Regions from separate parts of the Chelativorans sp. M5D2P16 genome, predicted to be linked through region 2. Evidence: riboswitches for the same ligand, from Rfam matches in the RefSeq annotation. Region 2 holds a riboswitch; each other region holds the start of a gene.
What was found. Region 2 has a riboswitch for thiamine pyrophosphate ahead of thiC (phosphomethylpyrimidine synthase ThiC). Riboswitches for the same ligand answer to the same signal wherever they lie in the genome.
Positions count from the first base shown of each region.

Region 1: another riboswitch for thiamine pyrophosphate. It lies ahead of thiB (thiamine ABC transporter substrate binding subunit); the one in region 2 lies ahead of thiC (phosphomethylpyrimidine synthase ThiC).
Region 3: another riboswitch for thiamine pyrophosphate. It lies ahead of thiS (sulfur carrier protein ThiS); the one in region 2 lies ahead of thiC (phosphomethylpyrimidine synthase ThiC).

Region 1 covers NZ_JAXQNM010000038.1:296,604-301,889, forward strand. The annotation lists gene thiP (thiamine/thiamine pyrophosphate ABC transporter permease) at 1-781, opposite strand, end outside; gene thiB (thiamine ABC transporter substrate binding subunit) at 757-1,758, opposite strand; TPP riboswitch at 1,798-1,919, opposite strand; gene ispG (flavodoxin-dependent (E)-4-hydroxy-3-methylbut-2-enyl-diphosphate synthase) at 2,125-3,390, shown strand; gene SIN08_RS19210 (lytic murein transglycosylase) at 3,515-4,333, opposite strand; gene SIN08_RS19215 (DUF1236 domain-containing protein) at 4,493-5,179, shown strand.
Region 2 covers NZ_JAXQNM010000036.1:161,528-166,813, reverse strand. The annotation lists gene thiO (glycine oxidase ThiO) at 1-314, opposite strand, end outside; gene thiC (phosphomethylpyrimidine synthase ThiC) at 450-2,279, opposite strand; TPP riboswitch at 2,385-2,504, opposite strand; gene SIN08_RS16840 (DUF2793 domain-containing protein) at 2,601-3,692, opposite strand; gene proX (glycine betaine/L-proline ABC transporter substrate-binding protein ProX) at 3,938-4,966, opposite strand; gene SIN08_RS16830 (ABC transporter permease) at 5,051-5,286, opposite strand, start outside.
Region 3 covers NZ_JAXQNM010000042.1:161,652-166,937, forward strand. The annotation lists gene nadA (quinolinate synthase NadA) at 1-529, shown strand, start outside; gene SIN08_RS23000 (L-aspartate oxidase) at 526-2,073, shown strand; gene nadC (carboxylating nicotinate-nucleotide diphosphorylase) at 2,075-2,935, shown strand; TPP riboswitch at 3,101-3,219, shown strand; gene thiS (sulfur carrier protein ThiS) at 3,340-3,537, shown strand; gene SIN08_RS23015 (thiazole synthase) at 3,541-4,317, shown strand; gene SIN08_RS23020 (thiamine phosphate synthase) at 4,314-4,919, shown strand; gene SIN08_RS23025 (hydroxymethylpyrimidine/phosphomethylpyrimidine kinase) at 4,889-5,286, shown strand, end outside.

The DNA.
Region 1 (5,286 bases), on a different contig from region 2:
TCAGCGTGATCTGCACCAGGGTGAGCGCGATGGCGCGCGCCGGATCGAAGTCGAAGCGCAACGCCTGGTAGATGGCCACTTCCAGCGTGGTCGCGCGCGGGCCGCCGCCGAGCGTCAGCACGATCGTGAAGGAGGTGGCGCACAGCATGAAGACAAGGCCGGCCACCCCGGGCAGGGCGGCGCGCAGGGCGGGCCACTCGACAAAGCGGAAGGCGGCGAGCGGCCCCATGCCCAGTTGTGCGGCAAGCCTCCACTGGTCGGCCGGCACGGCTTCGAGCGCCCCCAGGAAGAGACGTGCCGAAAGTGGCAGATTGAAGAAGACGTGAGCGACGAGAATGCCGGAAAGCCCGTAAATGCCGGGCCAGCCTTCGCCGGAAAGGGCCGAAAAGAAGGGTGCGAAATAACCCGCACGCCCATAAAGCGCCAGCACGCCGAGGGCGGCGACGATCGCCGGCAGCGCCAGGGGTACCGCAAAGAGCTGGAGAATGAAGGCGCGCCCGGGAAAGCGCGGATGGCGCGCCAGAGCGCGCGCGACGAGGATCGCCGGGACAACCGACAGCAGCGTCGACAGGGCGGCCTGCCAGAGGGTGAAGCGCGCCACGCGCAGAAGGTAACCGTCGAAGGCGTCGAGCGCCCCGCGCCAGTCCGCAACACCCTCCCGGACAAGCCCGAGAAAGGCACCCACGATGAGAATGCCGATCGCCGCCAGCGCCAGCGCGCCGGCCGCAACACGGCCCCGCCCCGCCAGAAACGGCGCTACCGGCTCATCACGGACAGCCACTCGTCGACCCAGGCTTCGCGGTTTTCGGCGACCTCGCGCGGCGAGAACCGGAGGGTCTCGGCGGGCTCCACCAATTCGTTGAAAACCGGGTCCAGCGGTTCGGAAGTCTCGCCTGCCGGGAACATCCAGTTCGTCTCCGGAATGATGTCCTGGAAGCCGGGACCGGTCATGAACGAAAGGAACTCTTCGGCGAGCGGATTGTCTGCCCCCTTCACCGTCCGCGCGGCGACCTCCACCTGAAGATAGTGTCCTTCTTCAAAGCTGGCGGCGCGGTAGCGGTCCGTATCCTCGGCAATGCGGTGATAGGCGGGCGAGGTAGTGTAGGAAAGCACCATCGGCACCTCGCCGCTGGTGAACAGGCCGTAGGATTCGCTCCAGCCGGGCGTGACGGTCACGACATTGTCGCGCAGCTTTTCCCAGGCGCCCGCCGCCTCGTCTCCATAGACGGCCTTCACCCACAGGAGAAGACCGAGGCCCGGGGTGGAGGTGCGCGGATCCTGGATGGCGATCTTCGGATCGCTGCCGGATTCCACCAGTTCCTTCAGGCTTTGCGGAGGCGCCTCGATTGCTTCCGTGTCGTAGACGAAGGCGAAGTAACCGTAATCGTAGGGCACGAAGACATCGTCCTCGAAACCGCTGGGCACCTCGATCCTGCCGGGATCGATGCCGTGCGGGGCGAAAAGCCCGGTCTCCTTCGCCGCGTGGATGAGGTTGGTGTCGAGCCCGAGGACGATATCGGCCTGCGTCCCCTCGCCCTCCAGCCGGACCCTATTGAGGAGTGCCACGCCGTCGGCCACGGAGACGAACTCGAGGTCGCAGCCGCACGCGGTCTCGAAGGCCTCTTCCACCCGCGGGCCGGGCCCCCACTCGGCGGTGAAACTGTCATAGGTGTAGACGGTCAGGGTCTCCTGCGCGTGTCCGCTGTTCATCGCGAGAAGGCCGAAGACAAGGGCAGGACAGGCAAGCAACAAACGCATAGGACGCCTCCTCTCATGGTTCCAGGGGAATGAGGCGCCTGACGGTCAGCGTCTAATCCCTCCGCCGGTGCGAGCCGGATCAGGTTCAGCGGGTTGGCGGGCAAAGCCGTGTCGCCTCTCAGCCGAACCGCCGCATGCGGCCGGCACCCCGTTAGAGCAGGCGCGAAAATAGAGCGCGTCGCCGTGTAACGCAAGGTGCCCCGGCGAGCGCGGACCGCCGCACTTTTCGGCGCCTGGTCTGAAACGGCGGCGGAAACCGCCCATTCTGCCAGCCCGGCCATGCGTCCCGCCGCGCACGGCACCATTGACATTTGCGCGCCGCTTCGCCACCTCACGGGCAACGCGTTGAACATGGGGCGCAGGTCCATGACCGCCGCAGCCGTCTCCGGCTACTTTTCCTCTCCCTTCCCGCGCCGACGCGCCGTCGGCGTCGATATCGGCGGCGTCGTCGTTGGCGGCGACGCCCCGGTCGTGGTCCAGTCCATGACCAACACGGACACCGCGGACGTGGATGCAACCGTCGCCCAGGTCGCCGCCCTCCACCGCGCGGGCTCGGAGATCGTGCGCATCACGGTGGACCGCGACGAGGCCGCGGCCGCGGTGCCGAAAATCCGCGAAAGGCTCGAGCGGCTGGGCCATAACGTCCCCCTGGTCGGCGATTTCCACTATATCGGCCACAAGCTTTTGGCCGACCACCCTGCCTGTGCCGAGGCACTCGCCAAATACCGGATCAATCCCGGCAATGTCGGCTTCAGGGAGAAGAAGGACCGGCAGTTCGCGGCAATTATCGAGACGGCGATCCGACACGACAAGCCGGTGCGTATCGGCGTCAACTGGGGCTCCCTCGACCAGGAGCTCCTGACGCGGCTCATGGACGAGAACCAGGAAAAGGGCTCGCCCATGACGGCCCAGGAGGTCACGCGCGAAGCCATCGTGCAGTCGGCGCTGCTTTCGGCGGAGCTGGCCGAGGAGATCGGCCTGCCGCGTGATCACATCATCCTGTCGGCCAAGGTGAGCCAGGTGCAGGACCTGATCGCCGTCTACACCGAACTTGCGCACCGCTCGGACCACGCGCTGCATCTCGGCCTGACGGAAGCCGGCATGGGCACCAAGGGCATCGTCGCCTCAGCGGCGGCGATGGCAATCGTGCTCCAGCAGGGCATCGGCGACACGATCCGCATCTCGCTCACCCCGGAACCCGGCGGCGACCGCACCCGCGAGGTGCAGGTCGCCCAGGAACTGCTGCAGACCATGGGCTTCCGCCAGTTCCTGCCCGTGGTGGCCGCATGCCCGGGCTGCGGAAGGACGACGTCGACCGTCTTCCAGGAACTGGCCCAGAAGATCCAGGACGATATCCGCAAGAACATGCCGGTCTGGCGCGAGAAATATCCCGGTGTGGAAGCGCTGCAGGTCGCCGTCATGGGCTGCATCGTCAACGGGCCCGGCGAATCCAAGCACGCCGACATCGGCATCTCGCTTCCCGGCACCGGCGAAACGCCGGCCGCTCCCGTCTTCATCGACGGCAAAAAGGCCGCCACGCTGCGCGGCGCAAATATCGCCGCCGAGTTCGAGAAGATGGTGGCCGACTATATCGAACGCCGCTTCGGCGCCGGCCGGGCCGCGGCGGAGTAGCCGTCGCACGGCCCCTGGAGTGGCATGCGATCAACTGGATAGCAGTCATCCCGGAAGCCGGAGCGAGAGCGCAGGCTGTCCGGGATGACGCGCAACAGGATAGGATGCTGCTAAACGCGATCCCTTACCCGTCGATCTCCCGACCGATGATGGCGATGGCCTGCTGGTAGACGCTTGCCGCGTTCCAGCCTTGCAGCGCGACGAAGCTCGGTTCGCCCGGCTGGTACCCCGCGCCGGGCTGCCAGCCATGGGCACGCAAAAAATTGGCCGTCGAAGCCAGTGCATCCGGGATCGAGCCGATCATGTCGACGCGCCCGTCGCCGTCGCCGTCGACGCCGTAGCGCAGTGCATTGCCAGGCAGGAACTGCGTCTGGCCGATTTCGCCATGCGCAGCGCCGACCGCGGCGGGGTCGAGCGTGCCGCGCTCCACGAGCGCCAGCGCGGCATAGAGATGGCCGGTGAAGAACTCCGAACGCCGGCAATCATAGGCGAGTGTCGCCACCGCCGAGAGGATGTTCTGGTTGCCGAGGAAACTGCCGAAGCCGGTTTCCATGCCCCATATGGCGAGAAGCGGTCCGGCGGGCACGCCGTACTGGCGCTCGAGCGAGGCGAGCAGCCCGGCATGGCGTTCCTTCATGCGCCTGCCACGCGAAATGATTGCATCCGCCCCGCGCTTTTGCATGAAGGCATCCAGCGTCAGCTTGAAGCTCTTCTGCCCGCGATCGGCCGCGATCGTCTTCGAGGCGTAGCGGGTGCGCATGAGTGCATCGAGCGCCCCGGGGGAGACCCCGTGCTGCGATGCTTCCTGGACGAACTGTGATTTCCAGTTTTCGAACCCGCCGGCCCCATCGCCGCAGGGCGCGGCAAACGCAGCACCACCTAGAAGAAGCAAGGCGGCGCCCGCCACCGCCGCGAGAAATCGTCCCCTGCCTGCTGAAACCATGCCGTTCTCCCAAAAAACCCGCTCGTTTCACCGGTCATAGCAGAAAATGATTGCGATCACCTTTACCGGCGCACGGCTACGCACTGCTCCTTTCGGGAACGAAACCACGCCCATTTTGTTCGTAGGTCCGAAGCGGGGACAGATTGAAGGAGACCGAGAATGAAGCACTCGAACCTGAAGGCGGCGATCGCAGCGGTCGCTCTGTTTGCATTCACCGGCGTCGCGGCGGCCCAGATGTCCGCCACCGCCACTACGGACCTGAACATACGCTCCGGCCCAGGGCCGCAACACAACGTCATCGGCGTGATCGGAGCCAATGAGCAGACCACCATCAATGGCTGTCTCGAAGGCAGCAAATGGTGCCAGGTCACCCACGCCGGCACCGAAGGCTGGGCCTATTCGGACTATCTGACCGCGAGTGTCGCCGGCCAGGAGCAGATCATCCTGTCCGAGCGCCCGGCGCAGGCCGAAATTCCGACCGTGACGTATGAGACCACGGCAAGCACGGATGACGGCAGCGGCGCACTCGCCGGCGGGGCAACCGGCGCCGTGGCGGGCGCGCTTATCGGCGGTCCCGCGGGCGCGGCGATCGGCGGCGCAGCGGGTGCGGTCGCCGGCGGTGCGATCGACACCGTCACCCCGCCGCGGGAAGTGGTGACCTACGTCGAACAGAATCGCGTCGACCCCGTTTATCTCGAGGGCGAGGTGGTCGTCGGCGCTGGCGTTCCTGAAACCGTCGAGATACGCGAGATTCCCGACTATGACTACCGCTATGTCTATGTGAACGGACAACCGGTTCTGGTCGAGCCGGAAAGCCGCCGCATCGTCTACGTGGTTCGGGACTGAGAACGGAACGAAACGAGCCGGCGCCGTCGAACGGGCGGCGCCGGCTTCCCTGAGCGGCCAGACTTGACTCTTCCCCGCTTTTCAGGGTAGACGCGCCTACTTTCCGC
Region 2 (5,286 bases):
CCCTCCGTGCGCGTGGCGAAGCGGCGCAATTCGGCGGTGTCGCGCGGCGGCGCCACGACAAGCGTGCCGTTGAAGTGCACCAGGCCCGGAACGGCCGCTTCCCACCAGCGCGCGGCCTCGCGGCCGAGTTCCACGACGGTGGGCTCGGCGGCCTCTCGCTCGCAAAATGGCGCCAGCATGCCGCCGGCAAGCCACGATGCCCCGCCGCCCGGCGCGGAGCTTTTCTCGATGACGATTACGTCGGCCCCGCCGCTGGCCAGTTCATGGGCGACGGTCAAGCCCGCGACGCCGGCACCTTTGACGAGAATACGCATCAGGGGCTCTTCGCCAAAATAAAGATATGGCCAGCCGGACAGGCCCGCGCCCCGGCATACCCCCTCTGCCCTGCCGGGCAGAGGGGGATGAGAGCGCCAGTATTCGCGGGCATGGCTCGAATGATCCCGCTGCACCTAGGTTTCGTGCGTTTGCTCCGCCGCCTCCTCGACCGGCACGTAGAGCTTTCCGCCCTCGCGATATTTTTCCGCCATCTTCTCCATGCCCTCCTTTTGCGCCTCGGCGCGGATGTCGTGCGAAATCCGCATGGAGCAGAATTTCGGTCCGCACATGGAGCAGAAATGTGCCACCTTGTGCGCTTCCTTCGGCAGCGTCTCGTCGTGGAGCGCACGTGCGGTCTCGGGGTCGAGCGAGAGGTTGAACTGGTCCTCCCAGCGGAACTCGAAACGCGCCCGCGACAGCGCGTCGTCGCGGATCTTTGCCGCCGGATGGCCCTTGGCGAGATCGGCCGCGTGGGCGGCGATCTTGTAGGTGATGACGCCGGTCTTCACGTCGTCCCGGTCGGGCAGGCCCAGATGCTCCTTCGGCGTGACGTAGCAGAGCATGGCCGTGCCGAACCAGCCGATCATCGCCGCACCGATACCGCTCGTGATGTGGTCGTAGCCGGGCGCGATGTCGGTCGTCAGCGGTCCGAGCGTATAGAAGGGCGCCTCGCCGCAGATCTCGAGCTGCTTGTCCATGTTCTCCTTGATCTTGTGCATGGGAACATGGCCCGGCCCCTCGATCATCACCTGGCAGTCCTTCGCCCAGGCGATTTTCGTGAGCTCGCCCAGCGTTTCCAGTTCGGCGAACTGAGCCGCGTCGTTGGCGTCGGCGATCGAGCCGGGGCGCAGTCCGTCGCCCAGCGAGAAGGAGACGTCATAGGCGCGGCAGATCTCGCAGATCTCCTCGAAATGCTCGTAGAGGAAACTCTCCTTGTGGTGATGAAGGCACCACTTGGCCATGATCGAGCCGCCCCGGGAAACGATGCCGGTCACCCGGTCGACCGTGAGCGGCACGTAGTGCAGCCGTACGCCGGCATGAATGGTGAAGTAGTCGACGCCCTGCTCGGCCTGCTCGATGAGGGTGTCGCGGTAGACCTCCCAGGTGAGCTCCTCGGCGACGCCGCCCACCTTCTCCAGCGCCTGGTAGATCGGCACGGTGCCGATCGGCACCGGCGAATTGCGGATGATCCACTCGCGGATGTTGTGGATGTTGCGCCCGGTGGAAAGGTCCATCACCGTGTCGGCGCCCCAGCGCGTCGCCCACACCATCTTCTCGACCTCTTCCGCCATGGAGGAGGTGACGGCCGAATTGCCGATATTGGCATTGATTTTGGTCAGGAAGTTGCGACCAATGATCATCGGCTCGATTTCGGGATGGTTGATGTTGGCCGGGATGATCGCACGGCCGCGCGCCACCTCGTCGCGCACGAATTCCGGGGTCACGTGATCGGGAATGGCCGCCCCGAAGCTCTCGCCGTCGCGCTCGAGCTTTTCCTTCAGCTTCTCGCGCCCGAGGTTCTCGCGGATGGCGATGAACTCCATCTCCGGCGTCACGATGCCGGCGCGCGCATAGGCGATCTGGGTGACCGCCTTGCCGTCGCGTGCCCGGAACGGACGGTTGCGCGTGGGGAACTCCGGCGTCAGCCGATCGCCGCTCACAAAGCCGTTGTCCTCCGGCTTGACGATCCGACCATCGTAGCGCTCGACGTCCCCGCGCGCCGTGATCCAGGTTTCGCGCAGACGCGGCAGGCCCTTTTCGATCTCAATCTGCGCCTCGATGTCCGTGTACGGGCCGGACGAATCATAGACCGTTACCGGCGGCTCGCCGGCCGTCGGGTGGACGGCGATCTCGCGCATGGGCACGCGCAGATCGGGATGGCGCGTGCCGGGCTTGTAGACCTTGTGCGAGGCCGGCAGGGGACCTGTCGTGACTTCGGGTGTCGGTTGGTTGCGGGCATCCATGGCATGGCTCCTTCGCGCTTTGCACAGGAGACCCAGTTCTTGGAAGGATGAGGGAGAGGCTCTTTCTGATCTGTGGGCCTGAACCCGGTCGATGGGGCGGTTCCCCGAAAAGCCGTCGCACCATCCCTACGCCAGTATGAACTGGATCAGGTTCTAAGGGTCACCGCGCTGCCTTTTAGGCCAGCGGTATCTCAGCCCGTTGTCCGGGCCCCCCTGGTGAAGACGCAAGTTTAGAGGCGATGGTGCGGGGCTTGTCAAGCGTCTCCGCCCCGTCTGAGTCTTTTCCGGGAGAGAGCCGGTGGTGCTGCCGGCATTGCGCCCTCAGTCGAAAACGACAAAGAAGGTGACTGTGAAGGCGGCCGGCCCGGGCTGCTCCACCACCTCGAAGCTGATGCGGTCGCCGGCCGCGAACGCGAGCATGGCCGAATGGAAATCGGCAATCGCGTGCTGCCCTCCGCTGCCGCCGTAGGAATGCGACAGACGGTAGGACGCGCCCTGCCGGCCGCTGCTTTTCACCGCCTCCAGCGTGTAAGTTCCGGCGGTGCCCGATTGCTGGCTCATCGTCGCCGCTACCACCTTGCCGGAAAAGGGCATGCAGGGGCCGTCCCCGATGGTCTGGCCGCTGCCGAAAGATATCCTCTGGCCGAGCGCGGAACCGTCCAGCCCACCGGTAAAGGCGAGCGCCTGCGCTCCCAGCGTCCCAGCGCTGCTGCCCGTACCCCACAGGCCGCCGGGGAACTTCACCAGCCCGTTGTTGCGGTCGACCACCAGGGCCGTGTGGTAGGCAGCACCGTCCGGGCTGACCTTGATCGAGAAATCGTCGTTGCCCAAAAGCCCGAACAGAGCCCGGGCGCTCCAGGCGGTCTGGAAGATGAAGCCCGCATCCTTGTCCGCTCCCGCCTTGTTCACCGTGGCACGTATGTGGCCGGAGCCGGGCGTGACGTCGTCGTACGAGAACAGGGCCGCGTCGGACTTGATAGCGAAGCGGTTATAGCCATCGGCCGCCGTGTTGACGCCGATCATGGGAACGACGCCGCTGGCCAGATCGTCGGCCGTGAGATTGCCGATCGCGTCCGTCCAGGCGCTGCCGTTCCACACGACAAACCGCGCCTCGTCCTCGACCCAGGCGAGCCAGCCGATTCGTTGCACGAGCCTGATCCAGGCGCCGTCGGCGAAATAGGCGATGTTGGAGTCCCACCCCTCCCAACCATCACTCGCGCCCTCAGCGACGATGTAGCGGTCACCCTCCTCGGGCGTATCGGGCGGCGCGGTCCAGTCGCGGTCGAGCACGGAAACCTGTGTCAGGCCGTCCAGCAGACGGATCGCCTCGTTGTGCGTCACGTGCTTCTGGGCCTGGCTTGGCATGATATAGGGGAGTTTCAAAAGGGCGGTATTCTCCGGGTCGATGCTCATGGCAGCCTCGCAAGCAATTGTCGTCAGGCTGATCATAAGGCGCGCCGCCTATGCGGGGACAAATGGCATCCCGGATGCATAAGTCTGTTTTCTCAAGCCCCTGGTTTCATTCTTTCTTTCACAGAGATTGCGGAAGGAGGACAAAAACTTTGTCCACGCCCTTCCTGGCTTCGCCCGGCAATGCCCGCCCATGAAAAAGGCCGGGCACGAAGGCCCGGCCTTTGCAGCTTGCTGTGGAGAGGCGCTTACTCCGCTGCCGCGCGGGCTTCTTCGAGCCAGCTGTCGACCTGGTCGCGGTTCTCCTCGATCCAGGTCGAGGCCTGGGCTTCGATATCGTCGTCGCCCGCATTCATCGCCGCGTTCTGGGCATAGATGTCGGGCAGCGGGATCGAGATGGTTTCAAGGAGCGCGCCGACGGCCGGGTTCTCCTGGAGGAACTCGGAATTGGCGACCGGAACGATGTCGTTGGCCGGGAAGCCGAGCGTGCAGGGGTCGGCCACGCAACCCTCGACGCCTTCCAGCGTGGCGGCGTCTTCCAGATCCGCCATGTCTTCGGGCAGATTGACTTCCGGCACCTCGATCCACATGACGTCCTCGCCCGGCACCACCTCGTTCACCGTCCAGTTGGGTGTCCAGGTGTAGAAGAAGATGGGCTCGCCGTTTGCATAAGCCGCGACCGCATCCGCCATGGACGCGGAGTAGCCGGCCTTGATCGCGTTCACGTGGTCACGCAGGTCGTAGGCGTCCAAGTGATGCTCGATATTGACCTCGCAGCCCCAGCCGGGAGGACAGGCCACCAGATCGGCCTTGCCGTCGCCGTTGCGGTCGAAAGCTTCCTTGACCTCGTCACGCTTGAAATCGTCCAGCGTCTTGATGTCGAATTCCTCGACCGAGGCCTTGTCGACGAGATATCCCTCGAGCGCACCGCCCCTGGCGACGGCACCAACGATCTCGGCACCGCTTTCAAAGGTGCTGCGATAGGTGTTGTGGAGCGGGAACCAGCCGTTGACCCAAAGGTCGACGTCGCCCTGGCTGACCGCCTGGTAGAAGGGTGGATTGTCGAGTGTCGTCGGGCCTTCCACCGTGTAGCCGAGTTCCTCGAGAAGCTGCTTGTAGATTTCGGCGTGGAACCAGCCCGTGTCCCAGGTGGCGCGCGCCATCTGGACGGTCTTGCCTTCGCCCGGCTGATCCTGCGCCACGGCGGGCGACAGCGAGCCGGCGCTCAGGAGAGCGGCGGCGGCGAGGGTTGGCACGGCTTTCTTTATCGTGAACATAAGCCTCTCCTTTCGTGTTCATTGGTGACCGCGGGCCGTAACCCGCATATCGCGACGGGACATCACCGCCCCGCTTCGGCGGGCTCAGTTGCCCGACTTCTTGGTTTCGCCCGTTGCGGCTGCGCGTGGGCGAAACAGCGAAACCAGCGTCTGGCGCAGCGACGGGGTCCGCACCCCGCTCTGCTCGCCGAGTGCTTGTGTGATGCGGTCGAGGATGATCGCCAATAGCACGATGCCGACCCCGCCCGCCGTCGCGCCGCCGACGTCGAGCCGACCGAGCCCCGTATAGACGGTGAGCCCGAGGCCCCCGGCGCCAATGA
Region 3 (5,286 bases), on a different contig from region 2:
CATCTGCTGCACCTCGGGCAACGCCCGCCAGGTCGTGGAATCGCTCGGCGTGCCGCGCGTGATCATGCTGCCGGACGAGTATCTGGCGCAGAATATCGCCGCCGAAACGGACGTCGAGATCATCGCGTGGAAGGGTCATTGCGAGGTGCATGAGCGCTTTACCCCCACAGATATCCGCGAACTGCGCGAGGCGCACCCCGGCGTAAGCGTTCTGGCCCATCCCGAATGCCCGCCGGAGGTGGTCGCCGAGGCCGATTTCGCCGGCTCCACGGCCGCCATGTCGGACTATGTGGGCCAGGCGAAGCCGCGGCGCGTGGTGCTGATGACCGAGTGCTCCATGAGCGACAACGTGGCGGTGCACCATCCCGAGGTCGAATTCATCCGCCCGTGCAACCTGTGCCCGCATATGAAGCGGATCACGCTCGGCAACATCCGCACTGCGCTGGAGGAAAACCGCTACGCGGTGGAGATCGACCCGCAGGTCGCCGGCCGCGCCCGGCAGGCCGTCGAGCGTATGCTCGCCATATGACACCTGACCTCCGAGCGCTCGAAGGCCGGCCCGTCATCGTCGGGGCAGGGCTGGCGGGGCTGATGACGGCGCTCGAGCTTGCGCCGGAACCCGTCGTGCTCTTGTCCAAGGCACCGCTTGGGCAGGAATCGTCGAGCATGCTCGCCCAGGGCGGCATCGCGGCAAGCCTCAGCGATGATGACAGTCCGGCGCTGCACTATGCCGACACGATGAAGGCCGGCGACGGGCTCAACGACCCCGAGGTCGTCCGCCACGTCGTCGCCGCGGCGCCCGCGGCAATCGAAAGCCTGATGCACCACGGCGTGCGCTTCGACTGCGGCAGTGACGGAGCACCGCTCCTCGGCCTGGAAGCCGCCCATAGCAGGCGGCGGATTCTGCACGCCGGCGGTGACGGGTCCGGCCGGGAAATCGTGCGCGCGCTCGCGGAGGCCGTCCGCCTGACGCCCTCGATCACCGTGCTCGAAGGCGTGGAGGCGCGCCGGCTCACCACAGAGGACAGCCGGGTGACGGGGCTCGTGCTCGCCGGCGGAACCGAGACCGCCTTCCTTGCCACCGGCCGGGTGGTGATCGCCACGGGCGGCATCGGCGGACTCTTCCTTGATGCCACGACGCCGCAGGGCTCGTTCGGGCACGGGCTGGCGCTTGCCGCCCGCGCGGGCGCCGAACTCGCCGATCTCGAATTCATCCAGTTTCACCCGACCGCGCTCGACTCGCCCGAGCGGCCGATGCGGCTCATCAGCGAAGCCGTGCGCGGCGACGGCGCGGTGCTGATCGACGAGACGGGTCGGCGCTTTCTACAGAATGTAGACGGTGCCGAACTGGCGCCACGCGACGTCGTCGCCCGCGCCGTCTGGAACCATCTCGCCGGGGGCCATTGCGTCTTTCTGGACGCGCGAAGACGGCCGGGCGCGGCCTTCGCCACGCGCTTTCCCGGCATCGACGCGCTCTGCGAGGCTGCCGGCTTCGATCCCGCCTTGGAGCCGATCCCTGTGCGGCCGGCGGTGCACTACCACATGGGCGGCATCGCCGTGGACCTTCACGGCCGCAGTACGTTCGAAGGGCTCTGGGCCTGCGGCGAGGCCGCCTGCACCGGCCTGCACGGCGCCAACCGGCTCGCCAGCAACTCGCTGCTGGAGGCCGCAGTCTTCGCCCGTTCAGTGGCCGAGAGCGTGGCTGGCGCGCCGGCAGCCCGCGGCTCCCGACAGCATCGCGTTGAAACCGCGCGGCCGGATCCCACCCCCTTGCGCCCGATCGTTTCGCGGGCGCTGGGCCTCGTGCGCACCGAAGAGGACTTGCGGCAGGCGATTGCCGAACTCCTTCCGCGCGCCACAAGCGAAAGCCCTGAAGCCGATCCCGCCATCGTCGCCCTCATGCTTGCCGTGGCAGCACTTCAACGCCGGGAAAGCCGCGGCGCGCACTTCCGGACCGATTTTCCGCACAAGGCCGAAAAGGCGCAATCCTCACGCCTGACATTCGCCGAGGCGCTCGCAACGGCACGCGAAGCCGCATGCGCGCCTGCCCCGCCCTTCGCCCGGAGCGCCTGACATGAGACCCGTGCCGCCCCTTTCCCCGGTCATGACGGAACCGCTGATCCGCGCCGCACTCGCCGAGGACCTCGGGCAGGCCGGCGACCTGACGAGCGACGCGATCGTGCCGCCGGAGCTTCAGGCCACGATGACGCTCACCGCACGGCAGGCAGGCGTGGTGGCAGGCCTCGACCTTGCGACCCTCGCCTTCCGCCTTATCGCCCCCGCAAGCGTCATCGAGATCGGGCACCCGGACGGCAGTGCGGTTTCACCGGGTGACGTGATCGCCACGGTGAACGGGCCAGCGCGCGGCCTGCTCACCGGCGAGCGCACCGCGCTCAACTTTCTGTGCCGGCTGAGTGGCATCGCCAGCGCCACGGCCGCGATGGTCGAGGCGGTGAAGGGCCACAAGGCCGAGATCGTCTGCACCCGCAAGACGACCCCCGGCCTGCGCGCCGTGGAGAAATATGCCGTCCGCGCCGGCGGCGGGTCGAACCACCGTTTCGGCCTGAACGATGCCGTGCTCATCAAGGACAACCACATCGCCGTGGCCGGCGGCATCCGGTCGGCGGTCGAGCGGGCGCGGGGCGGCGCAGGCCACATGGTGAAGATCGAGGTGGAGGTGGACACGCTTACCCAGCTGGACGAAGCGCTGGCCCTCGGCGTGGATGCCGTGCTGCTCGACAACATGAGCCTCGACCAGCTTGCGAAAGCCGTCACGCGCGTGAACGGCCGCGCGATCACGGAGGCATCGGGCCGGGTGACGCCGGAAACCGCGCCGGCCATCGCGGCAACGGGCGTCGACCTTATCTCGGCCGGCTGGCTGACTCACAGCGCGCCCACCCTCGACATCGGGCTGGATTTCGCGGCGGTGAGGTAGCGGCTTCTCCTCCAAGCCCTTCGTCATCCCGGCAAAGGGAGCGCAAGCGACCGCGCGCCGGAATGACGGGACGGGGCATGGGAGACATACCCGCCCTCTCCTCGCAGTTTGCCCCACCACAACGCCCGGCGCTTGACAAAACCCGCACCATTTCCTCTAAACTTCGACTTTCACCAGGGGGGCCCGGACAACGGGCTGAGATACCGCTGGCCTGAAGGCAGCGCGGTGACCCTTAGAACCTGATCCAGTTCATACTGGCGTAGGGATGGTGCGATGGCTTTCAAGGACTGCCGCCGGCAACCCGCCGAATACCCGAAAGCCTCTCCCTCATCCTTTCCCGGAACTGGTTCGAGACCCCGCGCAACCAAGCGGAGACCACGGCTCATGCGAGGGAAGGAAGAGCGATGAAACTCATCGTCAACGGGCAGACGCTGGAGGCGGAGGCGCAAAGCCTCGCCGCCCTGCTTGCCGAACTCGGCTACGAGGGCGACTGGTACGCGACCGCCGTCAATGCCGAGTTCGTGCCGGGCGAGGAGCGCGAACAGATACGGCTTTCGGACGGCGATCGCGTGGAAATCCTCACGCCGCGGCAGGGAGGCTGAATGATGGGGCTGACCGTCTACGGAACCACGCTGTCCTCCCGCCTCTTGCTCGGGACGGCGCAATACCCCTCGCCGGCCGTCCTCGCCGAAGCGGTCAAGACGTCCGGCACCGCGGTGGTTACCGTGTCGCTGCGCCGCGAAGGTGCCGAGGGCGGGACCGGGGCCGGCTTCTGGTCGCTGGTGCGCGAGTTCGGGGTGCATGTCCTTCCCAACACCGCCGGCTGCCATACCGTGAAGGAGGCGGTGACGACGGCGAAGATGGCGCGCGAGGTCTTCCGCACCGACTGGGTGAAGCTCGAGGTGATCGGCCACCACGACACGCTGCAGCCGGACGTCTTCGGCCTCGTCGAAGCGGCGCGCATCCTCTCGGAAGAGGGTTTCTCGGTCTTCCCCTACACCACCGACGACCTCGTCGTGGCCGAAAGGCTGATCGAGGCAGGTTGTGCGGTGCTCATGCCCTGGTGCGCGCCGATCGGCTCGGCCAAGGGGCCGATCGACGTCGACGCCTTGCGCGCCCTGCGTGCACATTTCCCCGACGTGCCCCTGATCGTCGACGCCGGGCTCGGCCGCCCCTCCCATGCAGCGGCGGTGATGGAGCTCGGATATGACGGCATCCTGCTCAACACCGCGGTCGCCAAGGCGGGCGATCCCGCCGCCATGGCCGGCGCCTTCGCAAAAGCCGTGGAGGCCGGCCACGCCGCCTTCCATGCCGGTGTCCTGGAGCCGCGCGACATGGCCGTGCCATCGACGCCGGTCATCGGGCAGGCGGTCTTCTCATGACGCTCGATCCCTTCTATCTCATCGTCGACAGCACGGCATGGATCGACCGGCTGGTGCCGCTTGGCGTCAAGCTCGTGCAGTTGCGCGTCAAGGACAAGGACGAGGCAGCACTGCGCCAGGAGATCCGCCGCGCACGGGAGACCTGCGCCCGGCACGGCTGCCAGCTCATCGTCAACGACTATTGGCGGCTCGCCATCGAGGAGGGCTGTGACTATGTCCATCTCGGCCAGGAGGACCTCGCCGCCGCCGACACCCGGGCGATCAAGCGCGCGGGGCTCAAGCTCGGCATCAGCACCCACGACGAAAGTGAACTGAAGACCGCTCTCGCGGCCGAACCGGACTATGTCGCGCTCGGCCCCGTCTATCCGACGCTGCTCAAGAAGATGAAGTGGGCACCGCAGGGGCTGGACCGGATCGCGGCGTGGACTGAAACGGTCGCGCCGCTGCCGCTCGTCGCCATCGGCGGGCTGACGCCGGAGCGCATCCCGGGCGTGTTCGAAAAGGGTGCGGCCTCCGCCGCCGTGGTCACGGACATTCTCATGAACGCCGATCCCGAGGCGCGCACGCGCGAATGGATCGCGGCGACGGGCCGATGGCGCTGAGCAGCCCCATCCCGGACACGCACGTGCTCGTCATCGCCGGCAGCGACCCGACGGGCGGCGCCGGCCTCGCCCGCGATATCGAGACGGTCGCGGCCTTCGGCCTCAAGGCGGCAGTCGCCGTCACGGCGGTGACGGTGCAGACGCACGGGCAGGTCTTGCGGGTCGAGCCGACGCCATCCGCCCTTGTCGCCGCGCAGATGAAGGCCGCGTTCGAAGCCGCTCCCATCGGCGCCGTCAAGATCGGCATGCTCGCCACGCGGCAGACCATTGAGGCGGTCGCCTCGGTTCTCGAGGCGCATGGCGGCGTCCCCGCCGTGCTCGACCCGGTGCTGGCCGCCACGTCCGGCGGTGCGCTGCTGGAAACGGA